One region of the Bradyrhizobium sp. AUGA SZCCT0160 genome, then DNA from elsewhere that is predicted to be linked to it. Evidence: riboswitches for the same ligand, from Rfam matches in the RefSeq annotation. Region 1 holds a riboswitch; the other holds the start of a gene.

Region 1 (7,462 bases):
GACGAAATCTCGGCACGTTCAAGTCCCGCGCCGCGGCTGAAAAGCATGAACGCAACGTTCAGTATTTCAAGCGGCATTAAGCACGGAAGCATCGATAGGAACTCTCCAGCACCGATGGTGTTTTTGCATCAACCAACGAAGGAGGGATTCATGCCTCGCGGCGACAAATCTGCCTATACCGACAAGCAAAAGCGTCAGGCCGAGCACATCGAGGACGGTTACGAGCAGCGCGGTGTTTCCCACGACGAAGCCGAGCGGCGGGCCTGGGCTACCGTGAACGCGGAAACCCATGGCGGCAAAAAGAGCGGGTCCGGGCGGGGCAAGAAGGTGGACCACGCCCCGTCCCGCAAGGGCGGCAAGCTCGGTGGAAAGGCCGCCGCGAAACGCCCGGCGGCAGAACGCTCCCGGTCGGCGAAGCAGGCGGCACAGACCCGTAAACGACGTGCAGCTTAAGGAGGCGAGAGATGGCCAGTTGCGAGACCTGCGGAAATTCGTACGACAAGGCTTTTCAGGTCGTGATGAACGGCAAATCGCACACTTTCGATAGCTTTGAGTGCGCCATTTTTGCCCTTGCACCAACCTGCAAGCGGTGCGGAACGCGCATCGTCGGGCATGGACTCGAAAAGGCCGGCACCTTTTATTGCTGCGACCATTGCGCTCAAAACGACGGGGTCACCGGGTTGCGCGACCGTCTTTGATACCTGGCGTGATGTCGCTGCAACCAGGATGACGCCATTAAGCCCGCCGGATTCACGCCCGGCGGGCTTTCTCAGGGCGCGAGTTCGTAGTTCGTAGGATGGGTAGAGCGCAGCGAAACCCATCACCTACTCGCAAACTGCGTTAGTGCGGTTGATGGGTTTCGCGAAGTGCTCAACCCATCCTACGCAGCCCGTCTTGCTACGCAGCCCGTCTTGCTCAAGCCGTCTTGGCAAACATCGTGAGAACGCCGTCGGCGATGTTGATGGCCACGACTTGTGACGAAGTCAGGCCCTTGGCCTTGAGCACGGATGCCGCTTCCGGCGTCGCGTCGATGGACTTGCGAAGCGACTGAATGTCTTCCTCGCGGGTCTGCGCCACGAGTTCATCGACTTTCGAGCGCACCGCCGGCTGCAGATCCTTGACGTCGACGACCTGGATGCTCCGGATGACCGTGCTGGACTGCGAAGGCTGTGCCTCGGATTGCGAGGGACTTGCCTGGGATTGCGAGGGACTTGCCTGGGATTGCGAGGGGCTTCCCTGTGCCTGCACGAAAGCTGGTGCGCCCAGAGAGAGGGCGGCAATGATGACGGATGCCGTAACGATGCGCATGCTCACTCCTTTTTTCAGTTTGACTGAAGGGACTCCTTATCCACGAAGTTTGGTTGGGGTCTGATTCCGATGTGGCCATTCAGTGAAACCAATGCGGCTGCAATGCGCAGGCCCAAGCCCGCCGGTTCCCGCTCTGATCGACCGAAGGTTCCGATGTTCCCGTCGGGCTAAAACGAGGATCCTGATTTGCCCGTCGGACCAAATGAGAGTCTTAATTTGACCGTCAGGCTTGATGTTGCGCCCTGTAGCTAGCTCAGCCCACCTGATGCACGCGAGGCTGCGTCATTCACTGGCGCGAAGCATCTGCAACTCGGCAATGCGACTGTCGGCACGGCGGAGCCGCCGGCAAAGCTCGCGGTTGATATTCTGCATCACCATCACATAGGCGTGGATGTCGGCCTTGTAGCACGCGTAGAGTTGCCGGGCCGTGAGCTCGTACAGCAAGGTCGGGCTCTCCGCGACGACGGTGGCCGAGCGGTTCTGCATTTCGATCAGCGTCATTTCGCCGAAAAAGTCCCCGGGCTCGAGACCCGTCATGCGTAGGACGCGCCCGGACTCCAGCAGCTTGCTCACCACCAGCTGGCCGGCGTGAACGATGAACATCGAGCGGCCCGGCTCGCCTTCCGCGACTACCGTGGCGCCGGCGTCGAAGCGGCGCTCGGCCAGCATCGAGATCAGGAGATCGAGGCTTGCGTCCGAGAGGCCACCGAAGAAAGGCGTGGCGAGCAGGAACGCTTTCAGATCTGGGGAGCTGACAGCCATCGGGCCAATATACCCGCGCGCCCGGCGGCGGCAAGCGGGCCAGGCCCGACGGGCTGCTCAGCGAGGGCGGAGGCGGTCCGCCGGCTTGCTTCGGCGAGGCCATGATGGGCACGGCGCCGACGCGTTTGTACCCATCCGGTGGTTCGTTCCCAACGACGATTTCAGCTCGTCGGCATCACGTAGGCGTAGATCCGGCCGCGCGAGACCGGCGCTTCCCGGACCCGGTTGCCGTTGTTGCCGGAGATCATGATCGGGTTGCCCTTGGCGTCGATGCCGGTGATGACTCCGACATGGCCGCCGCCGCGGCCCCTTGTCATCACGGCGATGGCGCCGACCTGCGGGCCGGAGACGCGCTGGCCGTAGCTGGCGAACGATTTCGCCATGTCCGAGCCGGTGCCGCGATAGCCGGAATGTTGCAGCACCATGTTCATGAAGCGGGCGCACCACAGGCTGCCGCGCCCGGTCGGATTGCCGCCAAGATACCGGCGCGCCTCAGCGACGACATTGGAAGAGCCGAAGCTCACCGGCGCCATCACGCCGCCGGGCGGCGTGAGGGTTGAGTTCTGATCCGTGAAAGTGACGTTGATATTGGCGTTGGCGTTGGCATCGGCAAAGCCGCCGGCCTGCATTTTCGCGACGCTGCGTTCCCAGCGCGACAGGCGCGCGATCTTCCGGTGATGGTGGCGGGCGTAATGCCGTGCATGGTGCCCGGCGTGGTAGCCGCGGACGTGGCGCCCTGCGCCATGGTGGGGCCGGGCGGAGGCCGGCGTGGCCATGACGGCGATGCAGACCGAACACAACGCCAGCGCAAGGACACGGAGCGACCGGCGGAACGCAAACAACTGAAGCATCTTTGATCCTCTGTAACGCACCACAATCCCGTAACGTTCGTAGACAAACGAACGCGGCGACCGGTTTGAATTTTTGGCTGTGGCGAGAGGAAGATTTCATGCGGCGGTGCGGAAACGATTCCGGGGTGATTCCGCGGTCATTTTATGGCCAAAAACAAACCGGGCTGCCGCATTGCGGCCCAGAGCATTAACTGCAATTTTCGGGGCCGGAGAACGCGCCAAAACCAAGAGGAACCTCAAATGCCCTATGCCGTCACCAGCGATAATGTCCGCCTGTATTTCGAAGAGGCGGGCTCCGGGACGCCGATCATCTTCCTGCATGAATTCGCGGCCGACCACACCAATTGGGAGCCGCAGATGCGCTACTTCTCGCGCGGCCACCGCTGCATCGCCTATTCCGCGCGGGGCTATACGCCTTCCGACGTGCCGCCGACATCGGACGTCTACACCTACGAGCATTTCTATACCGACGCGCTCGCCGTGCTCGATCATCTCGGGATCGCAAAGGCACATTTCATCGGCCTGTCGATGGGCGCCTATTCGTCGCTGCAGATCGGCCTCAACGCCCCGGAGCGCGCGCTGTCAATGACACTGGCCGGCGTTGGCTCCGGGTCGAGCCTGGAGAATCTCGAAGCCTTCCGCAAGCAATGCCTGGCCAATGCCGAGCAGTACGAAAAGATCGGCTCGGTGGAGGTCGCCAAGGTGACGCGCGAGGCGCCGAGCCGGATTCCGTTCCTGGTCAAGGACCCGCGCGGCCACGCCGATTTCTATGCCGCGCTGGCGCGCCATGACGCCAAAGGCTCGGCCAACACCATGCGCAATTTTCAGGGCGGCCGGCCCTCGATCTACACCCTCACGGAAGCGATCCGCAACGTGCCGACACCGGCGCTGATCATCTGCGGCGACGAGGACGACAATTGCATCGAGCCGAGCCTGTTCCTGAAGCAGCATTTGCCGGCGGCGGGGCTGACGTTCTTCCCGAAATCAGGCCACGTGCTCAACCTGGAAGAGCCCGCGCTGTTCAACGAAATGGTCGAGCGGTTTATCGCGCTGGTCGAGGCCGGGAGGTGGCCGGTGCGGGATGCGAGGTCGATGGTGCCTCAAACGTAAATGTCATTCCGGGGCGATGCGAAGCATCGAGCCCGGAATCTCGAGATCCCGGGTCCGGTCCTTCGGACCATCCCGGGATGACGCCTACGGCGTCATCTCCCCTTCTCCGCCCGGCTCAGCAAGAACACACCCTGCTCGCCGAACATGTTCCAGAACCACCACGGCAAATTCAGCCGCAGCGGGCGGCCGTAGAGATCCAGCGCCACCGCGCGCTCCATCTTGACGTTGATCTCGTCGCAAAGCTGCACGAAATCCTTGATGGTGCAGAAATGGATGTTCGGCGTGTCGTACCAGGTCGCGGGCAGGTTTTCGGTGCGCGGCATGTGGCCGCCGACCAATAATTGCAGCCGCATCCGCCAGAACCCGAAATTCGGGAACGAGACGATGGCGCGATGGCCGATCCGCAGCAGGTTTTCCAGCACCACTTTCGGTTGCCGGGTCGCCTGCAGCGTCTGCGACAGGATCACGTAGTCGAAGGCGTCGTCGGGATAATTGACGAGGTCGGTGTCGGCGTCGCCCTGCACCACCGCAAGGCCCTTGGCGACGCAGCGGTTGACGCCCTCGCGCGACAGCTCGATGCCGCGCCCGTCGATGCCGCGGCTTTCCAATAGCTGCAGCAGTTCGCCATCGCCGCAGCCGACGTCGAGCACTTTGGAGCCGCGCTGCACCATCTCGGCGACCAGCAAATGATCGCTGCGAAGGTTTTCGGTGCGATGCGGCTCCACGCCGGTGAAAGGTAACGTCTGTTGCTGCAGCGACATATCAACCACCCGCCGTTTTCAGGCCCCGCGCGGTGCCTGCGGATCGCAGGAAAGCGCGGGAAATGTCGAAGAATTCGGGCACGTCGAGCAGGAAGGCGTCATGGCCGCGGTCGGTTTCGATTTCGGCGAACGACACCCGCGCGCTCGACGCGTTGAGCGCATGCACCAGCGCGCGCGATTCCGCGGTCGGGAACAGCCAGTCCGACGTGAACGACACCACGCAGAAGCGGGTCTGGATGCCGCTGAACGCTTTGGCCAGCACGCCGCCATGGTCGGCGGCGATGTCGAAATAATCCATCGCGCGCGTCAGATAGAGATAGGAGTTGGCGTCGAAGCGCTCGACGAACGACGAGCCTTGATAGCGCAGATAGCTTTCGACCTGGAAATCCGCGTCGAACGAAAACGTCGGCAGCTCGCGGTCCTGCATCCGCCGCCCGAACTTGCGGTGCAGGGCGGCGTCGGAGAGATAGGTGATATGCGCGGCCATCCGCGCGACGCCGAGGCCGCGATGCGGATGCGTGCCATGTTCGAAATAGCGGCCGCCGCGCCAATCCGGATCGGCCATCACGGCCTGCCGGCCAAGCTCATGGAATGCGATGTTCTGCGCCGAGTGGCGCGTCGAACATGCGATCGCCAGTGTCGAGAACACGCGCGCCGGATATGCCGCGGTCCATTGCAGCGCCTGCATGCCGCCCATCGAGCCGCCGACCACGCAGAACAGCGTCTCGATGCCGAGACGATCGATCAGCATGGTCTGCGCGCGCACCATATCGGGAAGGGTGATGATCGGGAAATCGAGGCCCCACAATTTGCCTGACGCCGGGTTGGTCGAGGCCGGGCCGGTCGAGCCCATGCAGCCGCCGATCACGTTGCTGCAAATGATGAAGTAGAGGTTGGTGTCTAGCGGCTTGCCGGGGCCGACCATGGTGTCCCACCAGCCATGCTTGCCGGTGACGGGGTGCGCATTGTTGACATGCTGATCGCCGGTCAGCGCATGGCAAACCAGGATGGCGTTGGAGCGGTCCGCATTCAGCTCGCCATAGGTCTGGTAGGCGATCTGGAACGGCGCCAGGTCGACGCCGCAATCGAGCTTGAGCGGCTGGTCAGCGCCGAACTTCGCGACCTGCGAGGTCGGATGATCCGCCTCATGGGCCCGATCCTCATTGTGGATGGAGGGGCTTGGTATCGACTGAACGTTTGTCATCTCGGCCACCGACCTCGAAAGCTGAGGTCCTCCCGGACAGAAATCAGGCCATAAAAAAACCCGGCCTGAACAAAGGTTCGACCGGGATCACTTCTGTCCCCGGCCTGTTTAGCGAGTTGTTTAACGTGGCTGCAAGCCGGCCGGCTCAAATGACCACGGAATGGGCTAAAGCTAGTCCGAAGGGAGCTTTTCGTCAAGGCGGGCCGTGGTTAACCGGCCGGGCGCGCCATCATTGCCGATGTTTCTCTTTGCTTTCGGCGGCCGTCTTTCCTAATCAATGCCCTTGTATTTGCCGGTGATTTCGCCCCCCGGCGCTAAAGGCTAGAACATGTCCAAAGCACCCCCCGCCCCGCCTTCGCTCGCGGTGCTGCGCCAGGAGATCGACAGCATCGACGAGCAGGTTCACCGCCTGCTGATGGCGCGTGGCGACATCATCGATCGGCTGATCCAGGTGAAAGAGACCCAGGAGGTCGGCTCTGCGTTCCGCCCGGCGCGCGAGGCCGACATGATGCGGCGGCTGGTGGAGCGTCACCGCGGCATCCTCCCGATCGACACCATCGAGAGCATCTGGCGCGTCATCATCTCGACCTTCACCTACGTCCAGGCGCCGTTCTCGGTGCATGCGGACGTCTCGGTAGGCGAATCCGCGATGCGGGATTCGGCGCGGTTTCATTTCGGCTTCGTGGTGCCATACGTCGCGCATTTCAGCGCGCAGGCCGCGGTTGAAGCGGTGGCGAAATCGAAGGGCGACCTGGCGCTGGTCTCGGCGACGTCGAGCCGCACGCCGTGGTGGATCGAACTCGAGGCTGCCGGCGCGCCGAAGATCATCGCGCGGGTGCCGTTCCTCGAACGCGCCGACCATCCGGCGGCGTTGCCGGTGTTCGTCGTCTCGCGCGTCGCCGACAACGCCATGGTGACCGAAGTCGAGACCTGGAGCGTGCGCGTCTCCGGCTGGAACGCCGAGATTGCGCGCGCGCTGGCGCCGCTTGCCGACATCGTCGCCGTACCCGATACCGCCTTCGACGGCGCCGCGCTGCTGGTGTCGATATCAGGCATCGGACTTGAGAAGATCAAAACCGCCCTGATCGAGACCGGCGCGTCGGTGCGCTCCGCAGCCCTCGTCGGCAGCCACGCAACACGCTATACGGTGCCCCCGAACGGGGCGGCCAAATCCTAAAATAGACGCCCTACGATCCGGAGCCAGAAGATGTCCCGCCCCGTGCCGAACCCCGGCATTCTCGATATTGCGCCCTACACCCCCGGCAAGAGCCCGGTGGCCGAGCCCGGCCGCAAGGTGTTCAAGCTCTCCGCCAACGAGACTCCGTTCGGCCCGTCGCCGAAGGCGATGGCGGTCTACAGGGAAGCGGCCGGTCATCTGGAGGATTATCCGGAAGGCACGTCGCGCGTGCTACGCGAGGCGATCGGCCGCGTCTTCGGGCTCGATCCGAACCGCATCATCTGCGGCG
Region 2 (7,462 bases), on a different contig from region 1:
TGATGAGGGCAAGGAGATTTCTGGCAAAGCTCGGGCATATCAGGCCGCGAGATCGCGAAGGTGTGTTTGAAGGACGGTGCAACAACAAACACCGCCGTCGTCCCGGGCTTGACCCGGGACCCATAGCCACAGGAAGAAGTTTTGCGAAAGGTCTCTGCGACCGAGCCTCATCGAGAGATCACGCGGTATGGGTCCCGGCCCAAGGCCGGGACGACGCGTGGAGGGAGCGCAATGCGCCTCTCGCCCCTAATTCAACACCCGCTTGTTGTCAGGGCTATCCAGCGAAAATGTCGGGACATCGATCTCGAATTTCTCGCCGCTTTCGTTGACCATCTGATAACGCCCGGTCATGAAGCCGGACGCGGTGGGGAGCGGTACGCCGGAGGTGTATTCGAAGCGTTCGCCGGGGGCCAGCACCGGCTGCTCGCCGACCACGCCTTCGCCGCGGACTTCCTGCTTGCGGCCGGTGGCGTCGGTGATGATCCAGTGCCGCGTCCGCAACTGCACCGTCTCGTTGCCGGAGTTGGTGATCACGATGGTGTAGGACCAGAAATACTGGCCCTTATCGACCGACGAGCGCTCCGGCATGAAGTTCGGTTCGACGGTGACTTCGATCAGACGGGTGACGGCGCGGTACATGATGAAAAGCTTCCAGAATCCTTATGCGCAGCATAGCGAAGAAAGTCGGTGGAACCAATCGCCGGACCGGCCGGCGGGGCGGGGCTGTTGAGGTAGTCCATCCTCGTTTCAACATAGTTTCGCCCTAAGGCGCACCCGCGCGGTTCCGACCCCCGTATCTTGCTTGTATTGCGTGCTTGCGGGCCGATATTATCCTTACGGCCGTGCAATTTGCTTGGATTTGCTGCCAAAACGGTGCCCGATGTCCATTGCCGATCAGATTGCCGGACCGGCCGCGAGTGACGCGGCGGGTACCTCCGCGCCGGCGATCACGCTGCCGGCGGCCGGCGAGCGTGAATTGCGGCTCGATCTGTTTCGCGGGCTGGCGCTGTGGCTGATCTTCATCGATCATTTGCCGGCGAACATCCTGACCTGGTTCACGATCCGCAATTACGGCTTTTCCGACGCCACCGAGATCTTCATTTTCATCTCCGGCTATACCGCAGCGTTCGTGTATGGCCGCGCCATGCTGGAATCCGGCTTCGTGATCGCCACCGCCCGCATCATGCGGCGGGTCTGGCAGATCTACGTGGCGCATGTGTTCCTGTTCACGATCTTCCTGGCGGAGATTTCCTACGTCGCAACCAATTTCAACAACCCGCTGTATTCGGAAGAAATGGGGATCATGGATTTCCTCAAGCAGCCGGATGTCACGATCATCCAGGCCTTGCTGCTGAGATTCCGCCCCGTCAACATGGATGTGCTGCCGCTCTATATCGTGCTGATGCTGTTCCTGCCGATCATCCTGTGGCTGATGAAGTGGCGGCCCGACGTCTCGCTGGGGCTGTCGGTGGCGCTCTACGCGGCGACCTGGCAGTTCGATCTGTACCTGTCGGCCTATCCGAACGGCACCTGGTTCTTCAATCCGTTCGCGTGGCAATTGCTGTTTACGTTCGGCGCCTGGTGCGCGCTCGGCGGCGCGGTGCGGATGTCGGCGATACTCTCCTCGCCGATCACAATGTGGATCTGCTTTGCCTATCTGCTGGCCGCCTTCTTCGTTACGCTGACCTGGCATCTTCCGCAGTTGAATTTTTTGATGCCGAAGCACCTCGAACAGTGGATGTACCCGATCAGCAAGACCGATCTGGATGTGCTGCGCTTCGCGCACTTCCTGGCACTGGCGGCGATCACGGTGCGCTTCCTGCGCAAGGACTGGCCGGGGTTGAAATCGCCCTGGCTGCGACCATTGATCCTGTGCGGGCAGCATTCGCTTGAGATATTCTGCCTCGGCGTCTTCCTCGCCTTTGCGGGGCATTTCGTGCTGGCCGAAATCTCCGGTGGAGCGGGCATGCACTTCCTGATCAGCGTCGTCGGAATCCTCATCATGTCCGGCATGGCGTGGGTCATTTCGTGGTACAAGAATTCCGCCGACAAGAATGCCAAGAAAAAAGGCGCTGTTGGCAACGCCGATATGGCGGGAGGGGGCTGATGAAGTCCAACCCGGTGATGATCCTGGGGCTGACCTTGATTGCCGGCTTGCTGGCCGCAGCCCCCGTGCGCGCCGAGGATGCCCCCGCCAATTGCGAGGTTCCGGCCTATCTGCTGACGTCCGAGAGTAAGCTGCCCAAGGTCGAGACGGCCATTGCCGGCGACCGCCGGCTGGAAATTCTGGTGGTGGGCAGCCGGTCGTCGAGCATCCCGTCGTCCGAAGCCAGCGCCTATCCCGGCCGGCTGCAGGCGGTGTTGAAGGAAGCGCTGCCGAAGGTCGCCGTGAACGTATCCGTAGAACTACAGGTCAAGAAGACGGCCGAAGAGGTCGCTGGCGGACTTGTTAAGCTGGCCGAGCTAAAGAAGCCTACTTTGGTTATCTGGCAGACCGGCACCTACGATGCTATCCGATCGATCGATCCCGATGATTTCCGCGCCGGTGTCGAAGAGGGCGTTGCTGCGTTGCAGAAGGCGGGTACCGACGTGATCCTGATGAACCTGCAATACAGCCCGCGCACTGAAACGATGATTTCCGCGCCGCCCTATCTGGATAATATGCGCGTGGTGGCGCAGCAGCACGACATTCCCTTGTTCGACCGCTTCGCCATGATGCGGCACTGGAGCGACGCCGGAGATTTCGACCTGTCCACCACGTCGCATGGCCCCGACCTGGCCAAGCGGGTGCATGATTGCCTCGGCCGCGCGCTGTCGAAATTCGTGATCGACGCGGCGCATGTGAACCCGGCCCAGCAGAATTGAGGAACTAGCGTAAATGAGTCGTTACTGCCCTTTTTTCCCGTCTGCATCGCTGGCAGCGCTCGCCATCGCAGCGACGGTGCTGCTGATGCCGGCGTCCGTTTTGCAGGCGCGAGCGCAGGCGCAGGCGACCCAGACCGCCCAGCAGGCGACGTTATCCGACACGGCCAAATCTGAAGCCGCCAAACCGCCGGCGGCGCCGACCACGGGTGCGGGCAGCGTGGCGGCCACCGAGCCGTCCAGCCCGGCGGCTCAGAGGAGCGTCACCGGCAAGGCGATCGACAAGGCCAAGGAGGTCGCGAAATCCGCCGCCGACATTTTCAGCCGCGTTCCCTGCCTGCCGCCGAAGGGTGGCGCCAAAAAGATGGGATCGCTGCCGCGTGTCGCGGGCAAGCTCGCCGCGGGCGAGCCGGTGGTGATCATCGCGTTCGGATCGTCGTCGACCGCGGGTTTTGGCGCGACCTCGCCGGAATTCAACTATCCCAACCGCCTCGCGGCGCAACTGCACCGGCAATACCCGACCGCCGACATCACCGTGATCAACCGCGGCCAGGGCGGCGAGGACGCGCCTGAGATGATGAAGCGGCTGCAGACCTCGGTCATCGACATGCATCCGGACCTGGTGATCTGGCAGGTCGGCACCAACGCCGTGCTGCGCAATCTCGATCCGGCCGAAACCATCAAGCTCGTGGAAGACGGTGTCGCGCGCATTCAGGCGGCTGGCGCCGATCTCGTGCTGATCGATCTGCAATACTCGCCGCGGGTCAACGAACGCGCGGAGAGCGCGGGCAAGATGATCAATTTGCTGGGCAAGGTCGCCGAACTGCGCAAGGTCGGCATCTTCCCGCGCTTCGAGGTGATGCGCGACTGGCACGAGAAGCAGGCGATCCCGATGGACAATTTCGTCATCGCCGACGGCCTGCACATGAGCGACTGGGGCTACGCCTGCTTCGCGCAACTGCTCGGCGACGACATCATCCGCTCGGTCGGCCAGATCAAGCTCGGCGTCAACGTGCCGTCCGACGTGCGGACCTATCGGCCGATGTGATTACGGCTGTTGCCGTTACACACCGCCGTCGTCCCGGCCTTGAGCCGGGACCCATACGCCGCGGCCGTGCTGATTAAACACGGTGGTCGACCACTTCCTTGACTCACAACGTCCTGTGGTTATGGGTCCCGGCTCAAGGCCGGGACGACGATGGTGTTGGTGGCAATCAGCTCACGCCTTCTCCAGCGCCTGCGCGAAATCCTCGATCAGATCATCCGCATGCTCGAGCCCGGCGGAGAAGCGGATGAAGCCTTCGCTGATGCCGAGCTCGGCGCGCGCCTCCGGCGTCAGCCGCTGGTGCGTCGTGGTCGGCGGATGGGTGACGAGGCTCTTGGCGTCGCCGAGATTGTTCGAGATCCGCGAGACCTGCAGCGCGTTGAGGCAGCGGAACGCGGCCTGCTTGCCACCCTTGACCTCGAAGCCGACCAGGGTCGAGCCGGCGCGCATCTGCCGCTTCACCAGTTCGGCCTGCGGATGATCTGATCGCCCGGGATAGATCAGCCGCGAGATCTTCGGATGCTTTGCCAGCGCATCGGCCACCTTGCCGGCGGTCTCGGTCTGCGCTCGCACCCGTACCGCCAGCGTCTCCAGTCCCTTCAGCAGGACCCAGGCGTTGAACGGCGACATCGACGGGCCGGTATGGCGCATGAAGTTATGGAGGTGCTCGGCGACGAACGCTTCCGAGGCCAGGATGATGCCGCCGAGGCAGCGGCCCTGACCGTCGATATGCTTGGTGGCGGAGTAGACAACGACGTCGGCGCCAAGCGAAAGCGGGCTCTGCCAGATCGGCGTGGCGAACACATTGTCCACGATCAATCGTGCGCCGCCACTGTGCGCGATCTCGGCAATCGCGGGGATGTCGAGCACGTCGAGCGTCGGATTGGTCGGGCTCTCCAGGAAGAAGGACTTGGTGTTCGGGCGCAACGCGCGCTGCCACTGGTCGAGATCGAGACCGTCGACCAGCGTCGTCTCGATCCCGTAGCGCGGCAAGAGATCCTGCACCACGTAAAGGCAGGAGCCGAACAGAGCTTTCGAAGCGACCACGTGGTCGCCGGCCCGGAGCGGTGCGAGGATCGCGGTCGCCACCGCGGCCATGCCGGTCGCGGTCGAGCGCGCGGCTTCCGCGCCCTCGAGCTGGATCATGCGGCGCTCGAACATCTCGATCGTCGGATTGGAATAGCGCGAATAGATGAAGCCGGGCTCCTCGCCCTTGAAGCGGGCCTCGCACTGCTCCGCGCTGTCGTAGACGTAGCCCTGGGTGAGGAACAGCGCCTCGGACGTCTCGCCGAACTGCGAGCGTAGCGTGCCGCCATGGACCAGGCGGGTTTCGGGACGATAGCGGGTGGTAGACTTAGCCTCAGGCATGTGACCTCCGTCGTGACCACCATTGAAAATGGTCACAAAAAACCGGCCTGGAAAAATTTCCACAGGCCGGGATCACACGTGTCCCCGGCCTGTTTAGCGACTTATTTAACGTGGCTGCAAGCCGGCCGGCTCAAATCACCACGGGATAAGTCATGCTGATATTCCCTCGCGCCCTTTTCGTCAAGCCGGCCATCGGATAACCCCTAAATGCCCATATTTATGAGGTTTGGATGACATTCGGGTCATCCTTCCCGGGCTCCCTTGAGGACCGCCGTGCCTTTCACGCTGCCGCCCGACGCCAACGGAATTCTGCCCGACCGCATGATCGCGGCGATGGCGGATGCGGGCCTGATCCTGCCGGCCTATCCCTTTGTCGAGAGCCAGATCCAGCCCGCGAGCCTCGATCTGCGGCTCGGCGATATCGCCTACCGGGTGCGCGCGAGCTTCCTGCCGGGGCCGGGTGCGACGGTGGCCGAGCGTATCGACGAACTGAAACTGCACGAGATCGACCTCACTGACGGGGCGGTGCTGGAAACCAATTGCGTCTACATCGTGCCGCTGCTGGAGAGCCTCGCGCTGCCGCCGGAGATCGTCGCCGCCGCCAACCCCAAAAGCTCGACCGGGCGGCTCGACGTCTTCACCCGCGTGATCGCTGACGGTACCCGCCGCTTCGACATGATCGGCGCCGGCTACCACGGGCCGCTCTATGCCGAGATCAGCCCGAAGACGTTTCCGGTGCTGCTGCGCGAGGGATCGCGGCTTAGCCAAGTGCGCTTCCGCACCGGCGACGCCATCCTCAATGCGGACGAGCTCGACGCGCTGCATGAGGCCGAGCGGCTGGTCGATATCGACGACGCCGATCTCGCCAATGGCGTGGCGCTGAGCGTCGATCTAAGCGGCGCGAATTCCGGCGGCTTTGTCGGCTACCGCGCCAAGCGCCACACCGGCGTGGTCGATGTCGACCGCCGCGGCGGCTATGCGGTCGATGAATTCTGGGAGCCGATCGCGGCGCGCCCGGACGGCAGCCTGATCCTCGATCCCGGCGAGTTCTATATCCTCGCCTCCAAGGAGGCGGTGCAGATCCCGCCGGATTACGCCGCCGAGATGGTGCCGTTCGATCCTCTGGTCGGCGAATTCCGCGTCCATTATGCCGGCTTCTTCGATCCCGGCTTCGGCTATGCCGGCGCCGGCGGGCAGGGCTCGCGCGCGGTGCTCGAAGTGCGCTCACGCGAAGTGCCGTTCATCCTCGAGCACGGCCAGATCGTCGGCCGCCTGGTCTATGAAAAAATGCTGGCGCGGCCCCATGCCATGTACGGCCAGCGCATCGGCTCGAACTATCAGGCCCAGGGCCTGAAACTGAGCAAGCATTTCAGGGTGTGATTCTCACCTCGTCATTGCGAGGAGCGCAGCGACGAAGCAATCCACGTTCCCGAGCAAAGATGGATTGCTTCGCTTCGCTCGCAATGACGGTGGTTGGTGCCTACCTCGCCGCCGACGTCATCGCAGGCGTCACACGCCATACCGTGTTGCCGACGTCGTCGGCCACCAATAGCGCGCCCTGCTTGTCTAACCGCACGCCGACCGGACGTCCGCGGGCTTCACCGTCATCACTGACAAAGCCGGTCAGCACGTCCTGCGGCTTGCCGGAAGGCTTGCCGCCCTCGAACGACACGAAGATCACCCTGTAGCCGGCGCGCGGCTTGCGATTCCACGAGCCGTGCTGGCCGATGAACGCGCCACCCGCCATCGCTTGCGGAAACAGATTGCCGGTGTTGAACTCGAGCCCGAGCGAAGCGGTATGCGCGCCGAGTGCGTAGTCCGGTGCCATTGCTTTGGCGACCATATCGGGACGCCGCGGCTCGACGCGCGTATCGACGCGATCACCGAAATAGCTGTAGGGCCAGCCATAGAACGCGCCGTCCTTTACCGAGGTCATGTAGTCAGGCACCAGATCGTTGCCGAGTTCATCGCGCTCGTTGACGACCACCCAAAGTTCGCCGGTGTGCGGATTCCAAGCAGGTGCGTTCGGATTGCGCAGGCCTGAGGCAAACACCCGCCATGTGCCACTGGCGCGATCGACCTCCAATACGGCGGCGCGATCCTTCTCGGCCTCGATGCCGTTCTCGCCGATGTTGCTGTTGGAGCCGACGGTCGCATAAAGCTTCGATCCGTCGCGGCTGGCGGCGA

What was found. Region 1 has a riboswitch for S-adenosylmethionine ahead of JQ558_RS34520 (homoserine O-acetyltransferase). Riboswitches for the same ligand answer to the same signal wherever they lie in the genome.
Region 2: linked by a shared signal. The riboswitch ahead of JQ558_RS32420 (O-succinylhomoserine sulfhydrylase) and the one ahead of JQ558_RS34520 (homoserine O-acetyltransferase) in region 1 are both predicted to bind S-adenosylmethionine.

The regions. Positions count from the first base shown of each region.
Region 1 is NZ_JAFCMD010000034.1:46,465-53,926, reverse strand. It holds gene JQ558_RS34560 (hypothetical protein) at 1-80, shown strand, start outside; gene JQ558_RS34555 (plasmid stabilization protein) at 151-453, shown strand; gene JQ558_RS34550 (hypothetical protein) at 450-821, opposite strand; gene JQ558_RS34545 (hypothetical protein) at 916-1,308, opposite strand; gene JQ558_RS34540 (Crp/Fnr family transcriptional regulator) at 1,591-2,070, opposite strand; gene JQ558_RS34535 (TIGR02594 family protein) at 2,232-2,921, opposite strand; gene JQ558_RS34530 (alpha/beta fold hydrolase) at 3,162-4,031, shown strand; gene metW (methionine biosynthesis protein MetW) at 4,124-4,792, opposite strand; gene JQ558_RS34520 (homoserine O-acetyltransferase) at 4,794-5,996, opposite strand; SAM riboswitch at 6,084-6,163, opposite strand; gene JQ558_RS34515 (chorismate mutase) at 6,325-7,173, shown strand; gene hisC (histidinol-phosphate transaminase) at 7,204-7,462, shown strand, end outside.
Region 2 is NZ_JAFCMD010000028.1:82-7,543, forward strand. It holds gene apaG (Co2+/Mg2+ efflux protein ApaG) at 247-639, opposite strand; gene JQ558_RS32405 (OpgC domain-containing protein) at 881-2,107, shown strand; gene JQ558_RS32410 (SGNH/GDSL hydrolase family protein) at 2,107-2,865, shown strand; gene JQ558_RS32415 (SGNH/GDSL hydrolase family protein) at 2,879-3,910, shown strand; gene JQ558_RS32420 (O-succinylhomoserine sulfhydrylase) at 4,082-5,275, opposite strand; SAM riboswitch at 5,348-5,427, opposite strand; gene JQ558_RS32425 (2'-deoxycytidine 5'-triphosphate deaminase) at 5,549-6,655, shown strand; gene JQ558_RS32430 (sorbosone dehydrogenase family protein) at 6,756-7,462, opposite strand, start outside.